Regions from separate parts of the Gordonibacter sp. genome, predicted to be linked through region 1. Evidence: predicted binding sites of a transcription regulator. Region 1 holds the regulator's gene; each other region holds the start of a gene.
What was found. Region 1 encodes LexA, which represses DNA repair genes until DNA is damaged. Its sites were predicted from a motif close to CNAACANNTGTTNG; they were not measured.

Region 2: ruvC (crossover junction endodeoxyribonuclease RuvC) is a predicted target of LexA. The motif match lies at 2,259-2,272, and genes of this name have one in related genera.
Region 3: uvrA (excinuclease ABC subunit UvrA) is a predicted target of LexA. The motif match lies at 1,376-1,389, and genes of this name have one in related genera.

Annotation. Positions count from the first base shown of each region.
Region 1 covers NZ_JAVWUP010000090.1:741-10,023, forward strand. The annotation lists gene rny (ribonuclease Y) at 1-1,045, shown strand, start outside; gene RR842_RS08895 (ATP-binding protein) at 1,032-2,132, shown strand; gene RR842_RS08900 (stage V sporulation protein S) at 2,333-2,689, shown strand; gene miaB (tRNA (N6-isopentenyl adenosine(37)-C2)-methylthiotransferase MiaB) at 2,699-4,153, shown strand; gene miaA (tRNA (adenosine(37)-N6)-dimethylallyltransferase MiaA) at 4,143-5,120, shown strand; gene hflX (GTPase HflX) at 5,367-6,680, shown strand; gene lexA (transcriptional repressor LexA) at 6,976-7,614, opposite strand; gene RR842_RS08925 (hypothetical protein) at 7,730-8,080, shown strand; gene RR842_RS08930 (ATP-binding cassette domain-containing protein) at 8,491-8,709, shown strand; gene nrdR (transcriptional regulator NrdR) at 8,882-9,283, shown strand, end outside.
Region 2 covers NZ_JAVWUP010000111.1:50-7,815, reverse strand. The annotation lists gene ruvB (Holliday junction branch migration DNA helicase RuvB) at 1-1,045, opposite strand, end outside; gene ruvA (Holliday junction branch migration protein RuvA) at 1,084-1,680, opposite strand; gene ruvC (crossover junction endodeoxyribonuclease RuvC) at 1,677-2,240, opposite strand; gene RR842_RS09745 (TrpB-like pyridoxal phosphate-dependent enzyme) at 2,446-3,834, opposite strand; gene RR842_RS09740 (MmcQ/YjbR family DNA-binding protein) at 4,273-4,689, opposite strand; gene RR842_RS09735 (YebC/PmpR family DNA-binding transcriptional regulator) at 4,835-5,635, opposite strand; gene RR842_RS09730 (4Fe-4S binding protein) at 5,915-6,697, opposite strand; gene RR842_RS09725 (SpoVA/SpoVAEb family sporulation membrane protein) at 6,958-7,335, opposite strand; partial or broken gene RR842_RS09720 (SpoVA/SpoVAEb family sporulation membrane protein) at 7,347-7,766, opposite strand, start outside.
Region 3 covers NZ_JAVWUP010000110.1:909-8,719, reverse strand. The annotation lists gene RR842_RS09715 (helix-turn-helix transcriptional regulator) at 5-220, opposite strand; gene RR842_RS09710 (CpsD/CapB family tyrosine-protein kinase) at 433-1,041, shown strand; gene uvrA (excinuclease ABC subunit UvrA) at 1,531-4,410, shown strand; gene RR842_RS09700 (GNAT family N-acetyltransferase) at 4,570-6,120, shown strand; gene RR842_RS09695 (EamA family transporter) at 6,273-7,811, shown strand, end outside.

The sequences.
Region 1 (9,283 bases):
CATCATCCGCGATGCCGAGGCCCGCACGAAGGCCGAGGCCGACAAGAAGGCCCGCTCGATCCTCAGCCTTGCTATCCAGCGTGTGGCGGCCGATCATTCGGCCGAGAACACGGTCAGCGCCATCCATATCCCATCCGACGACCTCAAAGGCCGTATCATCGGGCGCGAAGGCCGCAACATCCGCTCGTTCGAACAGCTCACCGGTACAAACCTCATCATCGACGACACCCCGGAGTGCGTGACTATCTCGTGCTTCGACCCGGTACGCCGCGAAATCGGCCGCGTGACCATGGAAAACCTCGTTGCTGACGGACGCATTCATCCGGCCCGTATCGAGGAGATGTTTGGCAAGGCCGAGGCGTTCGTGAACCAGCGCGTCCAAGAGGCGGGCGAGCAGGCTTCGTTCGATACCGGCATTCACGATCTGCATCCCGAGATCGTGCATACGCTAGGCCGCCTGCGCTACCGCACGTCGTATGGCCAAAACGTGCTGAACCATTCACTTGAGGTTGCTTACCTGTCCGGCGTTATGGCTGCGGAACTGGGCCTCGACCCTATTCCGGCCAAACGTGCCGGCTTGTTGCACGACCTGGGTAAAGCTGTTGACCACGAGGTCGAGGGCAGCCACGCGGTCATCGGCGCCGACCTGGCACGTCGTTTCGGGGAGCGAGCCGAGATCGTGCATGCTATCGAGGCGCACCATAACGACGTGGAGCCCTCTAGCGTGCTGGCCGTGCTCGTGCAGGCAGCCGATGCCGTTTCCGCTGCCCGTCCGGGTGCGCGCAAGGAGACCCTTGATGCCTATATCAAGCGCCTCGAAAAACTCGAGGAGATCGCGAACTCCTACAAGGGCGTCGAGCGTACCTACGCCATCCAGGCAGGCCGCGAAGTGCGTGTCATGGTTGAGCCCGAAGTGGTCGACGAGGCCGCGACGACGGTGCTCGCCCATGATATTGCGCATCGCATCGAGAACGAGATGCAGTATCCCGGCCAGGTAAAGGTCGTGGTTATCCGCGAGAGCCGCGCGGTCGGTGTCGCAAAGTAATATGTCCGACGAGTCGCTCGAGCAATTCGTCGGATCGGTATGCGGCGAAAGCCATCTCCGGGTTGAGGCTGACCTCGGGGATGGCTTCGTCCGTTTAAGGAGTGCCGAGGCCGAGCGGCGTCAAGCTGCCCATGATATCCGCTCGACGGAAGACGTGGTTATCGAGATGCTGCGCAACGCACGAGATGCCCATGCTAAGAGCATTTTCCTCGCTGTTTCGCGTGAGGGGGCTTTGCGCCGCATCGTTATGGTCGACGACGGCGATGGCGTGCCGCCCTTGATGCACGACCGCATCTTCGAGCCCCGCGTCACTTCCAAGCTCGATACTATGCACTTCGATAAATGGGGCGTCCATGGGCGCGGCATGGCTCTGTACTCCATTGCCGTAAATGCCGAGATTGCCCAGATCGTGGCCTCTGACTCCGGCAAGGGGTCTTCTATCTTGATAGAGACCGACCTCGGGAAACTCGGTGAGAAGGCCGATCAATCCAGCTTCCCCGTGTTCGAGCTCACGCAAGGCGGCACCGTGTCGGTACGCGGGCCCAAGAACATTCTGCGCACGGTATGCGAGTTCGCACTGGAAAGTCGCCATGGCTGCTCGGTGTATCTGGGCTCGGCAACTGATATCGTGGCCACGCTCTATGCTTTCGGCTTATCTTCGCTTACCGCCTCGGCCAGGGTGTTTGGAAAAGCTGAGGAGATGCCCGTATGCAAGCGCCTGTCGCTGGCGGCGGATCCCGCCGCACTCGCTGATGCTGCGGGACTCTTGGGCCTACTGTTGTCCGAGCGGTCGGCTCGGCGTATTCTCGATGGCGAGATAGCGCCGGTGCCCCCCTTGCTCGATCGCATCCGCATCGAGGGGGGCGAAGCACCGTCTGAAAAACCCCCTTTGCGTTCGTCGCGGGCTAGCTCTGATGCGCGCGGTCTCAAGGTGGCGCCCGACGATCTCGACGACTTCACCGACCGTATAGCCGCCGCTTATCGCGACCTCGCGCGGCGCTACTATCTCGAGCCGGATGTGCAGCCCACTGTCCAGGTGGGCAAGGATGGCATACGCATTTCCATCCCAGTGAGCAAGCTTCGTTAGCGCTGCTTTGCGAGCATCCGCACCCAGATGCATCGACGGCGGCGGCCCCCTGCCTATATCTCCTATATCCGCAGGTTGCGCGCCATACCGTTAATGGCTAGAATAACTAGTGCGTCGTGTTTGCGGTGCAAAGAGCATCGATGGCGCATATTGAACGAATAAAACGCACCAGCACCGGACTACAACGACGAAGGATATGCATGACCGCATCTGAGCACAAGCCGGACGTCGGCTGCCTGAAAGTATCGTCCAAATCATCGCCCGCATCCGTGGCTGGCGCAATTGCCGGCATGGTGAAGGACGGCGTCAGCGTTGATATCCAATCCGTGGGTGCCGGCGCGGTGAACCAGGCTGTCAAAGCCATCGCTATTTCGCGCGGATTCTTATCCCCGGTAGGCATCGAAATCACCTGCGTGCCCTCGTTTGCCGATATCGTTATCGATGGCGAGTACCGTACAGCCATCCGCTTTTCTATCGAGCCTCGTTACACACGTGGCGTTGCGGTGACTCAAATCGCTGCAGAACCGCAACCTTCTACGACCGAACCCCTGTCCTAAGGGAGCGCTATGCATTCTCATACCCCTTTTACGAACCTTGCGTTCTGTGTCCGTACGTTCGGATGCCAGATGAACAAGCACGATTCCGAGCGCATCTGCGGCATGCTCGAAGGATTGGGCGCCTTGCCTGTCGAGAGCATCGAGGAAGCTGATATCGTCGTGTTCATGACCTGCTGCGTGCGCGAGGCCGCCGACACCCGCCTGTACGGGCAGGTCGCCTCTTTGAAGAACCTGCCCTTGCGTGACGGCACGCCGCTGTCCAAGCGCATCGTGGCCGTAGGAGGCTGCATCGGGCAGCGCGACGGGGAAAAACTGGCCGAAGAGCTGCGCCATCTTGATGTCGTGTTCGGAACCCACAACCTGGGATCTTTGCCTCATCTGCTGGAAGCCGTCCTTGAGGAAGGTGGCCATCAGGTCGAGGTACTGGATGCCTCGACGTCTCTTTCCACCGAGCTCCCCACAACGCGCGAGCACGCATGGGCTGCATGGCTACCTATCGCGGTGGGCTGCAACAATTTCTGCTCCTACTGCATCGTTCCCTATGTGCGGGGTCGGGAGAAATCGCGTCCTTTGGAGGACATCGTCGCCGAAGCTGAGCGCTACGTGGCCGCAGGTGTGAAGGAGATCACGCTTCTCGGGCAAAACGTGAACTCCTATGGCCGCGATCTGTACGGAAACCCGCGTTTCGCCGCAGTGCTCGATGCCCTGGACCAGACGGGCATCGAGCGTCTGCGCTTCGCGACAAGCCATCCGAAGGATCTCACCGACGAGGTTATCGAGAAGTTCGCGTCGCTTCGCTCGCTCATGCCGTCGCTGCACCTACCCGTGCAGTCCGGCTCCGATGCGGTGCTGGCCGCCATGAACCGCCGCTATTCGCGCTCGCGCTATATGGAGCTGATTGCGAAGCTGCGCAGCGCGCTGCCCGACATCGCTCTTTCCACCGATATCATCGTCGGATTTCCCGGCGAGACCAAAAAGGATTTCGAGGACACGTATCGCCTGGTCGACGAGGTGGGGTACCATCAGGTGTTCACGTTTATCTACTCCAAGCGCGAAGGCACGCCGGCAGCACGGCTCGAAGATCCGACGCCGCGCGAGGTGGTACAGGAGCGCTTCGATCGCCTGGTCGATTTGGTGCAGGCCCGGGCCTTTGATGCCAACCAGCGCGACCTGAGTTCGACGATTGACGTTTTGGTGGAAGGCGGCTCGAAGCGCGATGCATTGCTGCTCAGCGGCAAGAGCCCGAAGAACCAGACGGTGCACGCCCCTCTGCCAACAGGTGTTTCGGCCGACGAGCTTGCAGGCTCTGTGGTAAAGGTGCGCATCGACGAGGCTAAGACGTGGTATCTGTCCGGAGAAGTCGTCGAAGGGCCGGAAGCGGGTATGGGAGCACTGACTGAGGCCGATAGGGAAGGACGAGGCCCTGCGGTTGCGGGTGGGGAAGCGTCGGTCGATGGACGCTGACGTTGTCTCTGCCGCCCTATTTCCCCTCGCTGCCCCTGTTGTCTGCGTCGTCGGACCGACGGCCTCAGGGAAGACCTCGCTTGCCCAAGAGCTTGCGCTTGCGCTCGATGGCGAGGTGGTAAGCGCCGACTCGATGCAGATATACCGAGGCATGGATATCGGCACGGGCAAGCTTCCCTGCAATGAGCGCCTGGTGCGCCATCATGGGTTCGATCTGGTAGATCCGGGCGAACCCTACTCTGCAGCCCTGTTCCAGGACTACGCACGTTCGTGTTTTTGTGCAATCGACGCACGAGGAAGGCGCTCGGTGCTCTGTGGCGGTACCGGCCTGTATGTCCGCGCGGCAATCGATGCCTACGAGTTCCCGGCTGGCGAGCAAAGAGGAAACGTCGTACGCGACCACTACGATACCCTTGCGCGCGAGCAGGGCGCAGATGCGCTCTGGAGCCTTCTGAAAACCCGCGATCCCGAAAGCGCCGCGCTGCTTCCCCCAGCCGATGTCAAGCGTGTCGTACGTGCCTTCGAGCTCCTGGAGGACGGCACCACGTATGCGGCGCAGCGCGCGAAGCTGGCAAGTATTCCGCAGTTGGTGCCCGCGATCTTCATTGGACTGGCAGTCGATCCCCTTGTTCTGAGAGCGCGTATCGACGCGCGGGTTGATGCTATGTTCGAAGCAGGTCTGGTCGACGAAGTAGAGCGTTTGCTGAAAGGCGGGTTCCGCAGCGGTATAACCGCCCCGCAGGCTATAGGGTACAAGGAGGTTGTGGCCGCGCTCGACGGAGAAACGTCGATGGACGAAGCGGCCCAGCGCATCAAAACAGCCACGCATCGCTATGCCAAGCGGCAGCGCACCTGGTTTCGCAAGGACATGCGCATCAACTGGATAGGTGCCGACTTTCCCGATGCCGCGTCTTTGACGGCTGAAGCCTTGGCTGCTGTTCGGAGTGCCGGGAAAAGAGAAGGGTAGTGTCGGGGCCACGACATGATGTGCGTAAAGAAAGCTTGTGCTACTATACGGGTATGCTGCTTTGGCTGCATACCCGTATAGTTTTCAGATAAGGAGCGAGTGCATGATGCCTTTAGCGTTTTTGTAACAGACGACGTTTTCTTGCAGCTCATGGCTGGCGACTAGCGCCGCCGCTGCACATGGCGCACGAGGGCACAAAAGTACCCTTGGCGTTCATTCGTTTGCATCTACGCGAAAGGAATCATTATGTCCGAATATGCCTCGGTCGTCACTCACGGACCTGCTACGAAAATCGAAGAACAGCGCGAACGTGCTGTATTGGTAGGCGTCGACCGACCGGGAGTTTCTTGGCCGCTTCCCTCGTCGCTGGCCGAACTCGAACGACTTGTCGACACAGCAGGAGCCGATGTCGTAGCCACGACTACGCAAAAACTCGATGCGCCGAACCCGCGGACGTTCGTGGGCAGCGGAAAAGCCGAGGAGATTGCACAGCTTGCCCGCGCGAATGCCGCCGATCTGGTCGTGTTCGACGACGAATTGACTCCTTCCCAGCAATCGAACCTCGAGAAGGTTGTAGGCAAAGAGGTCAAGGTTATCGACCGTACGGCCCTTATCTTGGATATCTTTGCCCTGCACGCCACCAGTAAGGAAGGGCGCCTGCAAGTAAGGCTTGCTCAGAGCCAGTATCTGCTGCCGCGTCTTCGGGGCATGTGGGCGCACCTCGCGTCGAACCGTATGGGCGGTGGCGTGGGTTCGCGGTTCGGCGAAGGCGAAAGCCAGCTTGAGGTCGACCGGCGCATGGTGCGCAAGCGCATTACGTCCATCAAGCGCGAGCTGGCGCATTTGGCGGACGTGCGGTCACTGCAGCGCGAAAGCCGCTATGCGAGCGGCATGTTCAAGGTTGCTCTTGCGGGTTATACGAACGCGGGAAAATCGAGCTTGCTTAACCGGTTAACCGATGCGGACGTACTCAGCTACGATCAGCTGTTCGCTACCCTCGATTCAACTACGCGCAAATTCGAGCTTCCAGAAGGCCGCGAGATAACTATTACCGATACGGTCGGATTTATCCAGAAGCTGCCTACCACGTTGATTGAGGCGTTCAAGTCGACACTCGACGAGATCACCGGCGCCGACTTGGTGCTACATGTGGTGGATGCCTCCTCCGACGAGCGCGAAGGGCAGATTGCTGCAGTAGAGGAGGTGCTCGGTCAGATCGGCGCCCAGGATATCGCGCGGGTTGAAGTGTTCAACAAATGCGACTTGCTGGATTCCGAACAGCTAGAGGCACTCAAAGCGCGCCATGCGCAAGCGGTGCTGGTTTCGGCGGCCACCGGAGCGGGGATCGAAAACCTCGTTGCACGTATTGCCCGAGTTGCTTCGGCGCGAGATGCCCATCTCGACGTGCTCATACCCTACCACCGCGGCGACCTGGTCTCCCTTGCGCACGAACGTTGCCATATCGTAAGCGAGGGCCACGAGGAGTCCGGCACGCATATCGTCATGCTCGCACCGCCTTCCTATGCAGGCCTGTTTCGCCCCTTCGCCGTCGAAGGCTGATGGCAAGAGAGCGACCTTAACAAGGAAGAGGGTGTTGCGGCGCGTACCTGGAAGCAACACACCTATGCAAAAGATGCACGGCCGGCAAAACCCTGAAATAGAGGCGATTGCGCATGAAGGGCCGTATCGGCAGCCGTGATAGCTGCCTATACGGTCCTTATGTTTGCTTATGCGACAGAAAGAGCTTCTTCCATAACTTCGATTGCCTCCACAAGTTCCGGTACAGCATGGCAATCATCTACCTGGAAGCAAAACAGAAGAGCAGCCTAACCGCGTCTCGCTTGCCCGTATAAGGCTAGAGGCGTCGAAACACCGCCACTACCTTGCCCGCAATGGAGCAGTCGCGCGTGATGATGGGGTCCATCGTCGAGTTTTCCGGCTGTAAGCGAATGTGGTCGGATTCTTTGTAGAAGCGCTTGACGGTGGCACCATCGTCAATGATGGCAACAACAATGTCGCCGTTATTCGCAACAGGCTGCTCCTTGACCACTACGTAATCGCCGTCGTTGATGCCGGCTTCAATCATGGAATCACCGCGTACCGAGAGCAAGAACGACGGAGCATCCCCCACGATATCGGTCGGCAAGGAGATCGTGTCGGTGATGTTTTCCTCAGCAAGAATAGGGGAGCCGGCAGCCACGTTCCCGACCAACGGAACGTTCACGACTTTATTGAAGCTAGGCTGGATGACGTTCGAAGGGCTTTCTGCCTCGCGGAGGGCATAGGCAAGTGCGATAGAGCGGGACTTCAGAGGATCGCGCTTGATCAAGCCCTTGTTCTCAAGCGCCTTGAGATGTACGTGCACGGTGGAGGGGGAGGACAGCCCGAGGCTTTGGCAAACCTCGCGCACCGTAGGACCGTAGCCCTTTTCGCGGATGCACTCCTCGATGCAGTCGAGCACCGCCTGTTGGCGTTTCGTCACTTTCTCGGGCATGCTCCGTCCTTTCTTAAATACGAACATATGTTTTAAAAACATATTGACATGAACCTTTGTTCGCTCTATTATATATGCGAACAAAGGTTCTACGCAAGAGCTAGGAGGCAGAAAGATGAAGAATTTCGATATGCAGTGCCCGGTCAGCGGTACGTCTGCTCTGCAGCCGGAATTCGAGCATGCGAGAGCGCATATCGGAACCATCATCGAGTTTCCCTCACATTACTCCTGTATCAGACGTACCGCATATGAGCGCTCGTCGTTCGGTATGCATGCTAAACCTGGTTATGCCGAAGCGATGAGAAACGACCGTCGAGGGTATTTGTTCGATCCCGAGATGACACGCAGCTTGCGCCATGGAAGCATCAGCGGAGTAGCGTATGGCCGCGTGAAGCCGTGGCAAGCCGCTCTGGTCGGCTGTGCGTTTTCGGCCTTCGCCTTTGCTAGCCTTCTTCTCGGCCTCTAACGGCCGTTGCCTAATCCACAGATGCTGCGTTTCTGTGGCTGCGGGGCGCCCCTGCCCACCCCAGGGGCGCTCGATCTTCCACGCGATTCCCTCGTTGTCTTCCCTATGCTAAACTCAGCGAGTAATCGCGTACGGCGAAGCGGTCTTTGGCTTGCTCCGTAGATGCGCATTCGCTTCAAACGGTTCTGGCAAATCCGTCCACTCAAAGGAGACAAGGAACATGAAGCAATAGCGAAAGCCTTCGGACACCCCCCATCTCGTTAGAATGTTACGCATCGGGTGCGCTTTCGTTATCGTATTCTCCTGTCTATCTGTCTATCTGTCTATCTGTCTATCTATCGCCGCTTTCTTTGATTTTGCTCGCGACAGCATGGTCGTACGGCCCGATGCCTCCCGAATGGAGGCTCTTTATGTCCATAACTGCGCACAAACTCTCTTATACCTACCCTGGTGCTGACTCTTCCGCACTCGACCAGGTGTCGCTCACCCTTGCTTCGGGCTGGACCGGGGTGATCAGGCCAAATGGAGCAGGGAAAAGCACTTTGTTGCAAATACTCTGCGGCCTCATCGAGCCGGAGGAGGGGAGTGTTTCGCCTCGCCTATACAGCTCGTTCTGCGCGTTGCTATAGGGAGGGTGCTGCTATAGCGAGCAGGGCGGAACAGGGGGGAGAGTTTCTTTCCTTCCCTTGCTTCGCCCTGCCAAGTGATAGCTGGCCGTAGTTTTTACATGAATAGCCGATGCTGATTGAACCACTATATCTGGTATGTTAGTCTGAACAAAATTCGAGCAAAGGAGCCTAAATGCGCTGTCCTGCCTGTGGCGACCCTGAATCCAAGGTCGTGGATTCGCGCCCTTCCGAAGACGATACGGCCATTCGCCGGCGTCGCGAATGCTTGAACTGCGGACGCCGCTTCACCACCTACGAACGTCTGGGAGACAACCCGCTCATCGTCGTTAAGACCGATGGCTCTTCGGAGGCATACGACCGACAAAAGCTCATGCGAGGACTGTTGACCGCTTGCGCTAAGCGCCCTATAGCCCCCGAGCAGATTGCGTCACTCATTGATGCCACCGAGACCGAGCTACGCAACGCGTCATGCAGCGAAATCAAATCAAAAGAATTGGGTGACCTGGTACTGGCAAAACTAGGAAGCCTTGATGAGGTGGCTTACGTTCGTTTCGCGAGCGTTTACAAAGACTTC
Region 2 (7,766 bases), on a different contig from region 1:
CCGTAGCTTGACGACCCTTTGGCGTGCGCACCATGAGGCCTTGCTGCATAAGGAACGGCTCGTAGACGTCCTCGAGCGAGTCGGGGTCCTCCGACAGGGCCGAAGCCAGCGTCGAAAGCCCCACCGGACGGCCCGAAAACTGCACCGCCAGCAACTCTAGGATGCGATTGTCGACTGCGTCCAAGCCGAGCGAGTCCACCTCAAAGAAGCTGAGTGCCTGTGCGGCCACGTCTTCGTCGATATCTCCGTTGCCGCGCACCTGGGCCCAGTCGCGCACGCGCTTGAGCAAGCGGTTCGCCAAACGCGGCGTACCCCTGCTGCGACGCGCGATCTCCAGCGCACCGTCTTCGGCTATATCGACGCCCAAGATGGATGCCGAGCGGCACACAATGGAGCCCAGCTCCTCGGGCGTATAATACTGCAGCCGAAACACGATGCCGAAGCGATCGCGCAAAGGCCCGGTAAGCAGCCCCGTGCGTGTCGTAGCGCCGATAAGCGTGAAATGCGGCAGATCCAAGCGGATAGAGCGCGCTGCCGGGCCCTTGCCCACCACGATGTCCAAGGCGAAGTCCTCGAGTGCGGGGTAGAGCACTTCCTCGACCATGCGGTTCAGGCGATGTATCTCGTCGATGAACAGCACGTCTCCTTCCTCAAGGTTCGTGAGGATGGCGGCAAGATCGCCCGTGCGCTCGATAGCAGGGCCGCTGGTGGTGCGGATGCTCGCGCCCAACTCGTTGGCGACAACGGTGGCAAGCGTCGTCTTTCCCAAACCCGGAGGACCCGAAAACAGAATATGGTCTACCACATCGCCGCGCGCGCGAGCCGCCTCGATGAGGACGGCAAGCGATTCCTTCAGCTTCGTCTGACCCAAGTAATCGCCGAGGCGCTTGGGCCGCAGACTACGGTCGAGCGCCAAATCGTCTTCAATAAGCGCTGCGGTCACGGTACGCTCGCGCACCTCAGCAGCGCACGCGCTGCCCGCCGTATCATCATCCGTACCCGCCTCGAATACCAGACCTTCTATTTCGATGCCGTTGTCGCCCATAACCGCCTAACCTGCGCCGCGCCTAGCTTGCGCTGCGCCTAGCTGTCGGAACCCAATCGTTTCAACGCATATTGTAACAGGACGCCCTCGGCCGCACCTTCGGGCACACCCTTGAGCGCAAGATCGGCCTCGGCGGACGTAAAGCCCATAGACAGCAACGCCTCGTGTGCCGCCCGTAGCCGGCTGTCGGTCGCGGAAAGCGGAGCAGGGCTGTCGAACAAGCCTGCGATGCCCTGGTCGAGAGAGCCTTTCAACTCCAAGATAATGCGCGAGGCCGTCTTTTTACCCACGCCCGGTATCTTCGACACCGCAGCAACATCCTGCGAGGCAATGGCAGAGGCCAACGCTTGGGGCGTGAACACCGACAGAGCCGCCAACGCAACCTTCGGCCCGACTCCACCCACGCTGATAAGCCGCTCGAACAGCGCTTTCTCCTCATGGGATAGGAAACCGAACAGCGCGATGCCGTCGTCGCGTACCTGCATATACGTCTGCACCTCGACCGATCCGCCCGCCTCGGGCAGCTTCGACAAACCCGCCTGGGACATAGCGACGGCATAGCCTACGCCATTCACCTCGATAAGCGCAATCGTCGGGGACTTGCCTGCAAGACGGCCTTTTAAAAACGCGATCATAGTGATCCTCCCTGCTGCGCCGATGCGCAAACTCGCTGCTGCGCAGGCTGCGAGCCTGCAGCCATTGCAGCAGCGAGCCCCTCATGAGTGGTGTAGCAGATAGCCGCAGCAAGCGCATCGGCCGCATGGTCCGGACTCGGCACCACTTCCAGCGCCAACAGTTTGCCTACCATGTATTGCACCTGATCCTTTTCTGCCCCACCCTCGCCCACAACCGCCAGCTTAATCTGGCTGGGAGAGAACTCTCCCACCGACAAGTCGTGCTCGGCGCACGCAACGAGCGCGGCACCGCGCGCCTGGCCGGTAGCAAACGCGCTTTGGGCGTTCACTCCGAACCACACAGTCTCGATACCCACGCATACCGGTTCGAATCGCGCGATGACGGCGCCTATCTGCTCGTGTATCTTCTTCAGCCGCTGCGCCAGCGGCACGCCAGCAGGCGTGGAAATGCAGCCGTACGCCACGCAGGCGAGTTGCGCGCCGTGCTGGGCCACAACACCCCAGCCCGTATTGGCCAGCCCCGGATCGATGCCGAGTATCGTTCGTTCGATGCGCGCCACGGCTCGCCTTTCTTTCTACAAACACCTGTTCGCCTATCCTAGCACAAGACACCCTGCCCTACCATGCCCAGTGCACATGTTAGAATGAAAAAACTTTGCCGGCCTACCCGCCATCCATAGCCGGAGCACTAAAGCGAAGGAGCCCGCGTCGAGAGGGGTTCCTTCGTCTTATGCTGCACGATCCCTCGCCGTACGCCCACGCTTCCTACTGGATGCCCTCGAGTTTCGGGATGTAGGCGAAGCCGGCCTCCAAGTCCTCGTCAGTGGGGATGTAGTCGGTCATGGTGCCGTTGTTGTAGGCCATGTAGGCAACCAAGTCGAAGTAGCCCGTGCCGGTGAGTCCGAACACGATGGTCTTCTCCTCGCCGGTCTCCTTGCACTTGAGGGCCTCGTCTATAGCCACGCGGATGGCATGGGATGATTCGGGGGCGGGCAGCGTGCCCTCAACGCGAGCAAACAGTTCGGCGGCTTCGAACACACTCGTCTGTTCAACCGAGCGTGCCTCGTCTAGTATGCCATCGTGGTAGAGTTGCGAGAGAATGGGGCTCATGCCGTGGTAGCGCAGGCCGCCGGAGTGGTTGGCGCTGGGGATGAAGCCCGAGCCGAGCGTGTACATCTTCGCCAGCGGCGTTACTTTGCCCACGTCGCAGAAGTCGTAGGCGAAGCGTCCGCGTGTGAGGCTGGGGCAGCTGGCCGGCTCGACGGCAATGAAGTGCGGTGCGGACTTGCCCGCCAGTTTGTCGGCGACGAACGGCGCCATGAGGCCACCCAGGTTCGAGCCGCCGCCTGCGCACCCGATGAGGATGTCGGCCGTCTCGCCGATCTTGTCGAGAGCCGCCTTGGCCTCAAGGCCGATGATGGATTGGTGCAGCAGAACCTGGTTGAGCACGCTGCCCAAGACGTAGCGGCAGTTCTCGGTGTTGAGCGCCGTCTCCACTGCTTCGGAAATGGCGGTGCCCAGCGACCCGGACGAGTCGGGATGTTCGGCCAAGATCGCGCGACCGACGTTGGTGGTGCTGGACGGCGAAGGCGTGACGCGCGCCTGGTAGGTTTCCATGACAGCCTTGCGGTAGGGCTTTTGCTCGGCCGAGCACTTCACCATGTATACCTGCAGGTCGATGTCGAAGAATCCGCATGCCATGGAAAGCGCCGTGCCCCATTGTCCGGCACCCGTCTCGGTGGTGAGGTGTGTGATGCCCTGCTGTTTGGCGTAGTAGGCCTGCGCGATGGCGGAGTTCAGCTTGTGGGAGCCTGAGGTGTTGTTGCCCTCGAACTTGTAGTAGATTTTAGCGGGCGTGCCGAGCGCCTTCTCGAGGAACTTCGCGCGTACCAGCGGCGAGGGACGGTACATCTTGTAGAAGTCGCGCACCTCTTCGGGGATGGGGATGAAGCGGTCGGTGGTGTTGAGCTCCTGCTTCGCCAGCTCGGTGCAGAACACGGGCTCGAGGTCGGCCACGGTCATGGGCTGGAGCGTGGCGGGGTTCAGGATAGGCGCATGGTCGGTCACCATGTCTGCCCGCACGTTGTAGTAGTGGGTGGGCAGTTCATCCTCGCCGAGGTAGGTCTTGTAGTCGGTGCTTGCTAGTTGGTTCATTTCCTTGCCTTCCTTTTCCGGAGCGAAGGCAATAAAAAAGCCCTCGTCTCCTACATCGAATGAATGCAGGGACAAGAGCGATAAACTCCTGCGGTGCCACCTCTGCTTGACGCTTGCGCGCCCTCTTATGAGTGCCTTCACACTCGTGCCCGATAACGGAGGCCGCCGTCCGACGCTACTGCGGTTGCCCGGTTTGCGCCAGCCCTCAGAGGACCATTTGACGATTCGCTACTGCCAGGTTCCCAGCTACCCCCGGCTCTCTGTGAGCGCGCACATCGCCGTTACTTCCTCATCAACGGTTTGCTTCAACGCAGAATAGCGCAAGCGCGCAGGAAACGCAACGGGAATTTTTCAAGCGGTTTCCGCGGGCGGTTTCCACGGCGGTTTCCACGAGTGATCTTGCGATGGGTAGCGGCACCCCGCCTCTTTGGCTCCCACCTACTGGCAGTGTTCCCTTATTTCCTGTTGTGCTTTCTTGCCGAAGGTGGCAAGCAGGGTCCCATGAGACATGAGGATGGCATCGGTGACCACTTTGTGAGGCACGTTGCTATCCAGGTAAACCGTGCTCCAGTGTACCTTGTTCATATAATAGCCAGGTACTATGTCTTCGTATTCCCGACGGAGCATCTCGCTGTAGGCCGGATCAAGTTTCAAAGTGAGAATCGGCCGCTTGATCTGGTCGTTGGTGCCGACTAAGGCGTACATCTTCCCTCTCAACAGGTACTTGTACGCCTGCCATGCGGGCTGGAACTCCTTCTCGGTGCCGGGCTGGCCGAGCAGGCATCCATCAACCAGCTCGAAAGGAACAGCGTAGTCCGCCTGCCAAGGAAGCGCATTGCCTGCGGTCTCTGCCACTGAATCGTCCTCCCCCTCGTCGGTACCGCGCTTTTGCTCAAGTATACGCGTCGCACTTAAACCACGCCATCAAAAAAGCCGCTGCAGGCACAAAGCTTGCAGCGGCTTTCGACGGTACGACTCCTAAGCGAATCGTGCAGGCGCTTTATTCGTCGAGCGCTTCGGCTATCTCGTCGGTGATGTCCATGACATGGTAGACATTCTGCAGGTCCTCGAGCATTTCGAGGTTGTCCACCAGGCGCATGACCTTCTTCGCGTCGGACACGCTCACCGCCGTCGGCGTCGTGGGAATCATGGTAAGCTCGGCGCCCTTCGTCACGACACCCGCCTCTTCCAGCGCCTTCTTCACGGCCATAAGGTCGGTCGGGGCCGTGTAGATAATCCACTCGTCCTCGGCGTCCTCATAGTCGTCGCCGCCGGCCTCGGCTACGGCGAGCATGAACTCTTCCTCGTCGGCAGCAGCACCGTTCGGCCCCACCGGATTCTTCTTGTCGCCGGTCTCCACTTCTTTGGGAACCATGATCTGGCCCTTGCGCTCGAACTGGAACGCCACGGAGCCGGAGGTACCCAGAGAGCCGCCCGCGTGCGAGAATGCGCTGCGCACGTCGGCCGCGGTGCGGTTGCGGTTGTCGGTCAGGGCCTCGCAGTACACGGCGATGCCGGCCGGGCCATAGCCCTCGTATACGACCGTCTCGTAGTTCGCGGCATCTTTGCCCGTACCGAATGCCTTGTCAATGGCGGTTTTGATTTTATCCTTAGGCAGAGAGTAGCCTTTGGCCTTCTCAATGGCGGCCGCAAGCGATGCGTTGTTTTCGGGGTTCGGGTCGCCGCCCTCTTTCGCAGCTACCGTGATGATACGCGACAGCTTGGAGAACAAAGACGAGCGCTTTGCGTCCTGCGCTGCTTTGCGATGCTTCGTTGTAGCCCACTTTGAGTGCCCAGACATATATACCGGTCCCTTCCGTACAGCAATACCAACGGGTTATTCTAGCATATTCGTCAAATATCCCGGTTTCATTCTCATGGTTTTCAAAAAAGCAGGGGCCAACGGCAGGGACGGCAGGGACGGCAGGGACGGCAGAAACCCGAAGGGAGTCAGACCAGACTAACAAAAACATGCATTGGCAGCGAGAACGGCCACCAATGCACCCCTAGCACAATACTTATGGGGAACCACTATCCCCCCAGCAACCGCGCACTCGATAGTGCCCGCACCTAAACGAAACTATTGAAAGAAAAGTACCGTCGAGCGCGGCACGGCACCCTCCCTCTCAAGCTCAGCAGCAAGTATGGTAGCTTTTTTGCCATCCAAGCGCTTGGCTGCCCTCGGGCAGGCTGCGATACAAGCGCCGCACAAAATGCAGGTCGCGGCAATGCTCTTCGGATTATCCTCCTCAATAGCGCCAACCGGACATGCCTTTACGCATGCTCCGCACGACACGCACGCCTCGGTGGTTATCGGTGCATCCGGCAAGGCAGATTGACACGTTTTACCTGAAGAGTCGTTCTGGATATTCGCCGGAACCACACGGCCTGCACGTACCTTGCCCGCCATCTGCCTCCCGAATGACGCGGCGTTTTTTAAGTCTTGCGCGTTCGGGCGACCCTTGCCAACATTTTCAGCCAGCGCGTGCTTACCGACAAACGCGCCACCGCCAATGGTGACGAACCCCTGGGAGCCAAGGATATCCCTCGCTTCGAGAACTGCGTTGCCATAGCCCAGGTTTCCATAGGTGGTTGCCACAAGAGCGGGGGTCCCTTTACCAACAACCTGAGACAAAGCCTCTTTCAGCGCCATGGGTGCATGCCCCTCGTAGGCGGGAAAACCAAGTACGAGAACATCCTGCGCACCCAGAGAGTGGGTAGTGGCACGCTCTGCCGGATCGGTCAGGTTCACCTCGTGCATTTCAACATTCAATCGTCCCGCAAGTTCCTTCGCCATCGTCTCGACGACCATCTGGCTGCCATGCGTCGGACTGAAGTACATACCAACTACCGATCCATCCATCTCTCGCTCTCTTTCCGTTGCATTAAAGCAGCTTATCTCGTTCCCGGCAAAACCTTGCTCAGCACTTGCGAGAGCGGCTTATGGCACACTGAGCAGATCTTGGCGCTGGGAGAATTCTGGGTTGAACAATGAGGACACCAACCACGGGGCGTTATTCTTTCCTTCCGCACGCCCTTGCAGCGACCGCACCCATTACACCCGTATCCGCACATGCCGTCCCCCTACTCTCTTACACCACCTGCCGCTTAGCACCGCCTCGTTTAGGAATTCAGCGGAGAAGCTGCCTCGTCAGGTGCCTGACTGACCTCCGGTTTAGGCTTCCACAGACAACCAGCAATAATCCCCAGAAGCGTTACTGCTGCAAATATACCTAGCACAATGACTGTAACCACAAAATTGCCCGCACATGCCGCCATGGTGGCGCCGACAACTGCCTCGCCCGCATCAACGACCATAATCATCAACCCCGCACCGCCAAACTGCATCAAAGAGGGCATGACACCAAAAACTGTCATCAAAGCGCCCAGCGTAAATCCAATAATCAACAGTTTGGGTGGGTCAAGCTTGGTAATTACCATAAGCGCATGGAAAATCGCACAGATGGCTCCTCCGAGCACAAAAGCCCCTACATAATCCATAGCCATCCCCCTTACTTGACGATGAAGGCGATCACGCCAATAATCGCGGAAAGAACGGTCCCGATGCCCACAACGTACACCACGAGCATAACTCCCGCTTTTATAGCCTTGCCCGTTGATGCCCCTTCCTGCTTCGCACCCACAATCGTTCCGCCCACTGCTGCCGCCAGGCCGCTAAAGGGCATGATGGCACCGAACCCGCCAAATTTCTCGATTTTCGGGTAGAGATGAAGCACAAAAAGCACCGCACCCACTAAGCCGACCGAAACCAAGGTTGCTGCAGAGATAAACATGGAACCAGGACCGAGTACCATCGTATACAGATTCAAAAACACCTGACCGACAACTGCAATTAAGCCTCCTACTAAAAAAGCAGCTGCGGTTTGCTTGATTGCTGTCATAAGCGCACCGTTTCCTTTCCCCTTCGCAAT
Region 3 (7,811 bases), on a different contig from region 1:
TGATTCAAAAGGTGAACAGACTGCGCACCTCGATGTCGAGGGCATCCGCAATACGTCCAAGGTCATCCAAGCCGACGCTTACTCGGCCGGTTTCAATGCGCCAAATATGCGATTTGCTGCTGCCTACCATAAGGGCGAGCCGATGTTGCGAAATGCCCTGCTCTTCGCGCTTCACGCGTATCGCGGCACCTAGACGTACTCTTTTTTCTTCTCCAGTCATTATACTAGGTTATTCGGTATAATCTTCCTAACGGCTTCATATATGAAGCCGTTAGGAAGATGTGGAGTGAACATTACGGGACGGTTTGGGGCGAGGCTGCGATCGGATGGTGGCAGCGCTCATGGACAGAGTATGGGATCGAGGGTGTCATGACTGGAACGAAAAGAGTGGAGGGTCGACAACGTCGGGTTGCTCCCACATGGAACGACGCAATGGACACGCTTCACGCGAACCTTAACTTCATGAGCCTCGACAAGCCCTTACGTTCCCTTGTCATTACTAGCTCTGTGCCCAACGAGGGGAAAACCGACGTTGCAGTGGGCTTGGCCCATACCATGGCTGCATCGGGAAAGAGGACGCTTATCGTGGAGTGCGATCTGCGTCGCCGGTCGCTTGCGGGAAGGCTTGGCATTCGCCCTCCGGTAGGTTTAGGTGCCGTTGTGCTCGGCGATGCTAAGCTTGAGCAGGCTGCCGTACAGACGGGACAGCGCAATCTGTGGTTCCTCGACGCGGAACACGAGACGCCGAATCCTTCGGACCTGCTTGATTCGATGGGATTTGGAAGGTTGCTGTCCGCTGCCGAGCACGCTTATGACCGGGTGATTATCGATACGCCGCCTGTGGGGGCGTTCGTTGACGCTGCGGTAGTGTCTTCGAGGGTGGATGCGACGATCATGGTGGTTCGGCAGCGTTTTGTTAGGCGAAGCAGTGTTAAGCAAGCGGTTGATCAGCTTGAAAAGGCTGGAGCGTACCTTGTGGGCACAGTGGTGAGCTTCTGTGATTCTCCCGCTTCGAAGGATTTTCGGCGCACCTGTCATTGATGTTTTCTCGTCGAAGTATTTAGGTTGGCCGTGATTACTCGTTGCGATACGAGAAGCTCGGTCCTCACGTCTATCTTTTCGCTTTCGCCTGCGGTGCATACGGGGCGGTTTGGGGTACAGTGCCCGAACCGGGCGGCGAGGGCTTCGATGCGATCGTGCTCAGCACTCGCTCGCTATTCAGCGCCATCGTATGCGGGCATTCCGCTGACCATCGACGACTTCTCCATGGAGAGAACCTCGTTTCAGTATTTGGAGACCAGCGCACCCTTCCTCGAAGGCACCCCGCTCCCTTCGTTATCGAACAAATTGTGATCAAACTTTGGATGCTTCTACACGAACAAATGTTTTTACCTTTACTTTGGCTGCGCTGCGCTAGAATGGACGATTGCATGGATATGATAGTTTTCCAGTAACCATACTTTGCGTCCCGAAGCAGTGCGGGGCGCGTGCCGCCGCCACGGTCGCGATCGAGAAAGAGCGTATACGCACATGGGACAGAACGCCATTGTCATAAAAGGTGCCCGCGAGCACAACCTCAAGAACATCGACCTTACCATACCGCGCGACGAACTCGTGGTCATCACGGGCCTTTCCGGCTCAGGTAAATCGAGCCTTGCCTTCGACACGATGTACGCCGAAGGACAGCGTCGCTACGTGGAGAGCCTCTCCAGCTACGCCCGCATGTTCTTGGGCCAGATGAGTAAGCCCGATCTGGACAGCATCGACGGCCTGTCGCCGGCGGTGTCCATCGACCAGAAGACCACGAGCAAGAATCCTCGCTCCACGGTGGGCACCACCACCGAGATATACGATTATCTGCGCCTGCTGTTCGCGCGCGTAGGGGTGCCGCACTGCCCGGAGTGCGGACGCGTTATCCGCAAACAGACCACCGACCAGGTGACCGACGACATTCTGTCGCTGGCGCCCGATGCCAAGGCCATCATCATGGCCCCGGTGGTTGCGGGTCGTAAAGGCGAGTTCACGAAGCTGTTCGCCGACTTGCAGAAAGAGGGCTTCAGCCGTGTTCGCATCGACGGCGAGATCGTGAAGCTCGAAGGCGAGCCGCTTACGCTCAACAAGAAGATCAAGCACTTCATCGACGTGGTGGTGGATCGCGTGCAGCTCAAAGAGAGCGCTACGAGCCGCATCGCCGAAGGCGTTGAGCTGGCCTGCAAGCTCGCCGAGGGCCGCGTGCTTGTGCAGGTGCTCGATTCGCAGGGCAACCCGCTTGGAGAGGGCGGCGGCAAGTCCAGCGGCGCTACGGGCGGTTTGGGTGCGGGGGAGCATATCTTCTCGCTGGCGCTTGCCTGTCCGGAGCATGGGCACTCCATGGACGAGCTGCAGCCGCGCGACTTCTCCTTCAACGCTCCCTACGGTGCCTGTCCGGACTGCCTCGGCATCGGCAGCCGCGAGGAGGTTGATGCCTCGCTGGTGGTGCCCGATCCGTCGCTTACGCTCGATACCGGTGTCATCGCTCCGTTCAAGACCGGCAATTACTACCCGCAGGTGCTGCGCGCCGTTGCCAAGCACGTGGGTACGACGACCGACACCCCGTGGGAGGACATGCCGAAAAAGGCGCAGGATGCGTTGCTGCATGGCCTAGGCGACACGAAAGTGCGCGTGGACTACGTCACGGTGGACGGCCGCGAGACGTACTGGTACATCGAATGGGAGGGCGCGCTGTCCGCGGTGCAACGCCGCTACCAGGAAGCGCAGAGCGACAACCAGCGTGAGAAACTGGGCGAGTACTTCGCCATCGTGCCCTGCCAGACCTGCGGCGGCAAGCGCCTGAAGCCCGAGATCCTGGCCGTAACGGTGGGGGACGAGTCCATCTTCGACGTGACCGAGATGAGCGCCGCGGACTCGTTGGCCTACTTCGACGCCCTGGTCTTTCAGGGCCAGGACGAGCACATCGCCGGTCCCATCGTGAAGGAGATCAAGGCACGCCTCAAGTTCCTCGTGGACGTGGGCCTGGACTACCTCACGCTCGAACGTGCCACCGCGACGCTCTCGGGCGGCGAGGCGCAGCGCATCCGCCTGGCCACGCAAATCGGCGCGGGCCTCATGGGCGTGCTCTACATTTTGGACGAGCCCTCCATTGGCTTGCACCAACGCGACAACGAGCGCCTCATCGCGACGCTCGAGCGCCTGCGCGACCTGGGCAACACGGTCATCGTGGTCGAGCACGATGAGGACACCATCCGCAGCGCCGACTTCGTGGTGGACATGGGGCCGGGTGCCGGCGAGCACGGCGGCGAGATCGTGGCCATCGGCACGCCCGACGAGATCATGGCGGCGGAAGGATCACTGACCGCCGACTACCTGTCTGGCCGTCGCGCCATCGAGGTGCCCGCCAAGCGCCGCAACCCGCGCCGCGGCACGCTCAAGCTCACCGGTGCCACCGAGAACAACCTGAAGAACCTTACGCTTGAGGTGCCCTTCGGCACGCTCACCGTGGTCACGGGTGTGTCGGGTTCGGGCAAGAGCTCGCTGGTCACCGACACCCTGGCGCCGGCGCTCGCGAACCGCGTGAACCATGCGCATCGCCGCAGCGGCGCTTACCGCAAGATCACGGGGCTCGACAAGATCGACAAGGTTATCAACATCGACCAGAGTCCCATCGGGCGCACGCCGCGCTCGAACGCCGCTACCTATATCGGCCTGTGGGACGATATCCGCGCCCTGTTCTCCTCCACGCAGGAGTCCAAGGCGCGCGGCTATGGGCCGGGACGCTTCTCGTTCAACGTGAACGGCGGGCGCTGCGAGGCCTGTAAGGGCGACGGCCAGATCAAGATCGAGATGCACTTTTTGCCCGACATCTACGTGCCGTGCGAGGTGTGCGGCGGCAAGCGCTACAACCGCGAGACGCTACAGGTGACCTACCGTGGCAAGAACATCGCCGACGTGCTGGACATGACCGTGGAAGACGCGCTTGCGTTCTTCGAGAACATCCCTGGCATCAAGCGCAAGCTGCAGACGCTCTTCGACGTGGGCCTCGGCTACATCCGCCTGGGCCAGCCCGCCACGACGCTCTCGGGCGGCGAGGCGCAGCGCGTGAAGCTGTCCAGCGAACTGCAGCGCCGCCAGACCGGCAAGACGTTCTACATCCTCGACGAGCCTACCACGGGCCTGCACTTCGAGGACGTGCGCCAGCTGCTCATCGTGCTGGAGCGCCTGGTGGATGCGGGCAACACGGTGCTGGTCATCGAGCACAACCTGGACGTGATCAAGTGCGCCGACCGCATCATCGACTTGGGACCCGAAGGTGGCGACCGCGGCGGCGCCATCGTGGCGCAAGGAACCCCCGAACAGGTGGCCGAGGTCGAGGGCAGCTACACCGGCGCCTTCGTGAAGCGCATGCTGTCATAGCGGCCTGCTTGCGGGAGTTTGCCGTAATCTTACGGTACGCGTCTTTACCGATGCAAGGATGCGTGCGACAATGCCCTCTCGGCCTGAGGGCCTCTAGGAAACGATTAGACGATGCGGCGCTGCGCGCCGCATCGTTGCGCTCGGAAGGAAGCGGGGATCGTGGTTGAATCGGAGGGGAGCCCGCATGTGATGCGCGGCATCGTCTGTGCGTTGGCGGGCGGCATATGCTGGGGGTTTTCGGGAACCTGCGCCCAACTGCTTATGAACGACTATGGTGCGCCGGCCGAGTGGATCACCTGCGTGCGCATGGTTATCGCCGCTGTGTTCTTCCTCTTCATGACGGCGATGCGCAACTGGCGCGACCTCGTGGCCGTGTTTCGCGATCGCCGATCACTTCTCCAGATAGCGCTCTTCGCCCTTTTCGGCGTGCTGTTGACCCAGATGAGCTATTTGAACGCCATCAAGCATACCAGCGCAGGCGTGGGCACCACCATCGAGCAGGTGGGTCTGGTGCTTATCATGCTGTACGTGTGCCTGCGTGCGCGGCGGCTACCTCGGCTGCGCGAGGCGCTGGGCTTGGCGTTTGCCTTAGGCGGCATGGTGCTTATTGCCACGCAAGGCGAGATTGGCCGTCTGGCCATTCCCGCCGAAGGCCTATCCTGGGGCCTGGTGTCGGCGGTGGCGCTGGCCTTTTACACGCTTATGCCGGTGCGCGTGCTGAAGAAGTGGGGCGCGATGCTGGTCACGGGGCTTGCCATGCTGTTCGGTGGTTCGGCTGCCTCGATTGTGGTGCAGCCGTGGAGCATTCCGGTTCAGCTTTCTGGCGGCGCCTTGGCGGCCTTGGTCGCTATCGTGCTGGTGGGCACGCTGGGTGCCTACATGCTGTACTTGCAGGGCGTTGCCGATGCCGGGCCTGTGAAGGCGAGCTTGCTGTGCTGCGTCGAACCGGTGTCTGCCATGGTCCTTGCTCTGTTCTGGCTACAGACGCCCGTCTCGCTGTGGGACATCGCAGGATGCGCCATGATCGTGGTCATGATCTTCCTGGTGTCGGAGCGCGAGCCGAAGCTCGCTGCCGTTTTGGCTGGTGAGGGGGAGATGCTGTCGGCGGGTGCCGCAGCGGCGGCCGGCTATGACGATCCGCCCCTATTCGCCGGGCGCGCCTCGGTGCTGGGCTACTACACCAGCCGCCCTGCCGTACGCGAGGATTTCGGCCAGGTCGAGAAGCTGCTCGATGCGGGGCACGAGACGTTCGCCGCGCTCGGTATCGACGAGGGGCGCAAGAAGTACCCGTCTGCGCGCCGTCTCATGCACAGCATCAAGAACGGCACCACGCAGGTGGTCGAAGATGCGCAAGGCCATATGATAGCCGTGTTCGCGGTGTCGTTCTCGCCCGACAAGAACTACGATTCTGCCATCGACGGCACCTGGCTCACCGATACCAGCGCCCAGCCGCAGCCCTATGCGGAGGTTCACTGGATTGCGGTGGCCTATGAGGCGCGGCGCCGTGGCGTGGGCGTGTTCATCCTGGAAACAGCCGACCGCATTGCTAGCCGCGGGGGCCGCACCAGCATCCGAGCCGATGTCTATCCTCAAAACGTGCCTATCCAGAACATGCTCGAAAAGCATGGATACACCCGCTGCGGCACTATCGTTATTAAGGACGTGTTTGGGCGCAAGAAGGCTCGCCTTGCCTACGAGCGCATGCTCTGACCGGTCGTTGCCGCAATGGTGGGTGGACGTAGCTTCAAAACCATGTAAAAGCCTGCTGAAAACCTCTTTACCGAGATGCGCTTCCGTGCGACAATTCGCAGTGCGATTTCACAGGGGCCGCGGCCCCTTGTTCAGGGGGGAAGGGGGGCAGGATGGCAGCAGCGGCAACAAAAGAGGCGGCTCCTCGCAGGAACCACGTGGCGCGGGGCATCGTCTTTGCGGCGCTCGGCGGTATTTGCTGGGGCTTCTCAGGCACCTGCGCCCAGCTCCTCACCAGCGAACTGGGTGCCCCCGTGGCGTGGATCACCTGCGTGCGCCTTCTGATGGGCGCGGCGATTTTCCTGGTCGCTTGTCTGGTCAAGAACTGGCGCAGCTTGCGCGCCGTCATGCGCGACAAGCGCTCGCTTTTGCGCATCGCCGCATTCTCCCTCTTCGGTGTGTTGCTCACGCAGGTAAGCTATCTTTCTTCCATCTCGTTCACCAACGCCGGTACCGGCACGGTACTTGAGCGCCTGGGCCTCATCGTCATCATGCTGTACGTGTGCCTGCGCGCTCGGCGGAGGCCGTCGCTGCGCGAGGCCGTGGGGCTGGTGATGGCTATCGGGGGCACCTTCCTCATCGCAACGAAGGGCAATTTCGGCGCGCTGGCCATCCCTGCCGAAGGACTGTTCTGGGGCATCGTTTCGGCGTTCGCTCTGGCATGCTATACGCTCATTCCCGGCAAGGCGCTGGAGAAATGGGGCAGCTTCATCGTCACCGGCCTAGCCATGTTGCTCGGCGGCACCGTTGCTACGGTGTTCGTGCAGCCGTGGAACATCCCCGTGGACGTCACGCCCCAGCTTGCAGGCGTCATGGTGGCTATGGTCATCATCGGCACGTTCTTGGCCTACCTGTTCTACCTACAAGGCATCACCGATGCCGGTCCGGTACGCGCTGGCCTGGTGGGCTGCGTCGAGCCGGTGTCCGCTACGGTCATATCCGCGGTGTGGCTGGGTACGCCTGTCTTGCCGGTCGATATCCTGGGCATGATCATGATCATGGTCATGATGGTGCTGGTGACGCAGCGTGGCGAGGCTTCCAAGCAGCCGGCCGATGCCTACGAGGGATCGACGGACGACCTGCCGCCTTTCGAAGGCCGAGCGTCGCTTCTCGGATATTACCGGGCGCGTCCCGCCATGCACGACGACTTCGTGCGTTTCCAAGAGATACTGGCCGATGGACATGAGGCGCTCGCCGCCGCAGGCGTAGACGAGAAGGGCTCCAAGACCTATCCTTCCGAGCGGCGGGTCATGCGCGCCATCGATAGGAAGACCGCCTACGTTGTGACGCTCGCCGGCAGGGATGACGGTGCTGCACAAGATGCGAACGAGCGCATCATCGGCGTGTTCGCCCTCGACCCGAATGGCGACGAGGTCTACGCCCACGCGATGGGCGCTTCGTGGCTTTCCGCCTCTCCTGAACCACCCGAGCACACAACCTACGCGGCGCTGCACTGGGTGACGGTCGCTGCCGAAGCTCGTCGTCGTGGCGTGGGCATGTTCATCCTGGGTGAAGCCGACCGCTTGGCGAAGGCTGCAGAGAAGGCCAGCGTGCGGTGCGACGCTTACGAGGGCAACGACGCCATGAGGGCCTTGCTGGTGTCGTTCGGATTCACTCCCTGTGGTGGGATCACCTTGTTCGATCGGTTCGGT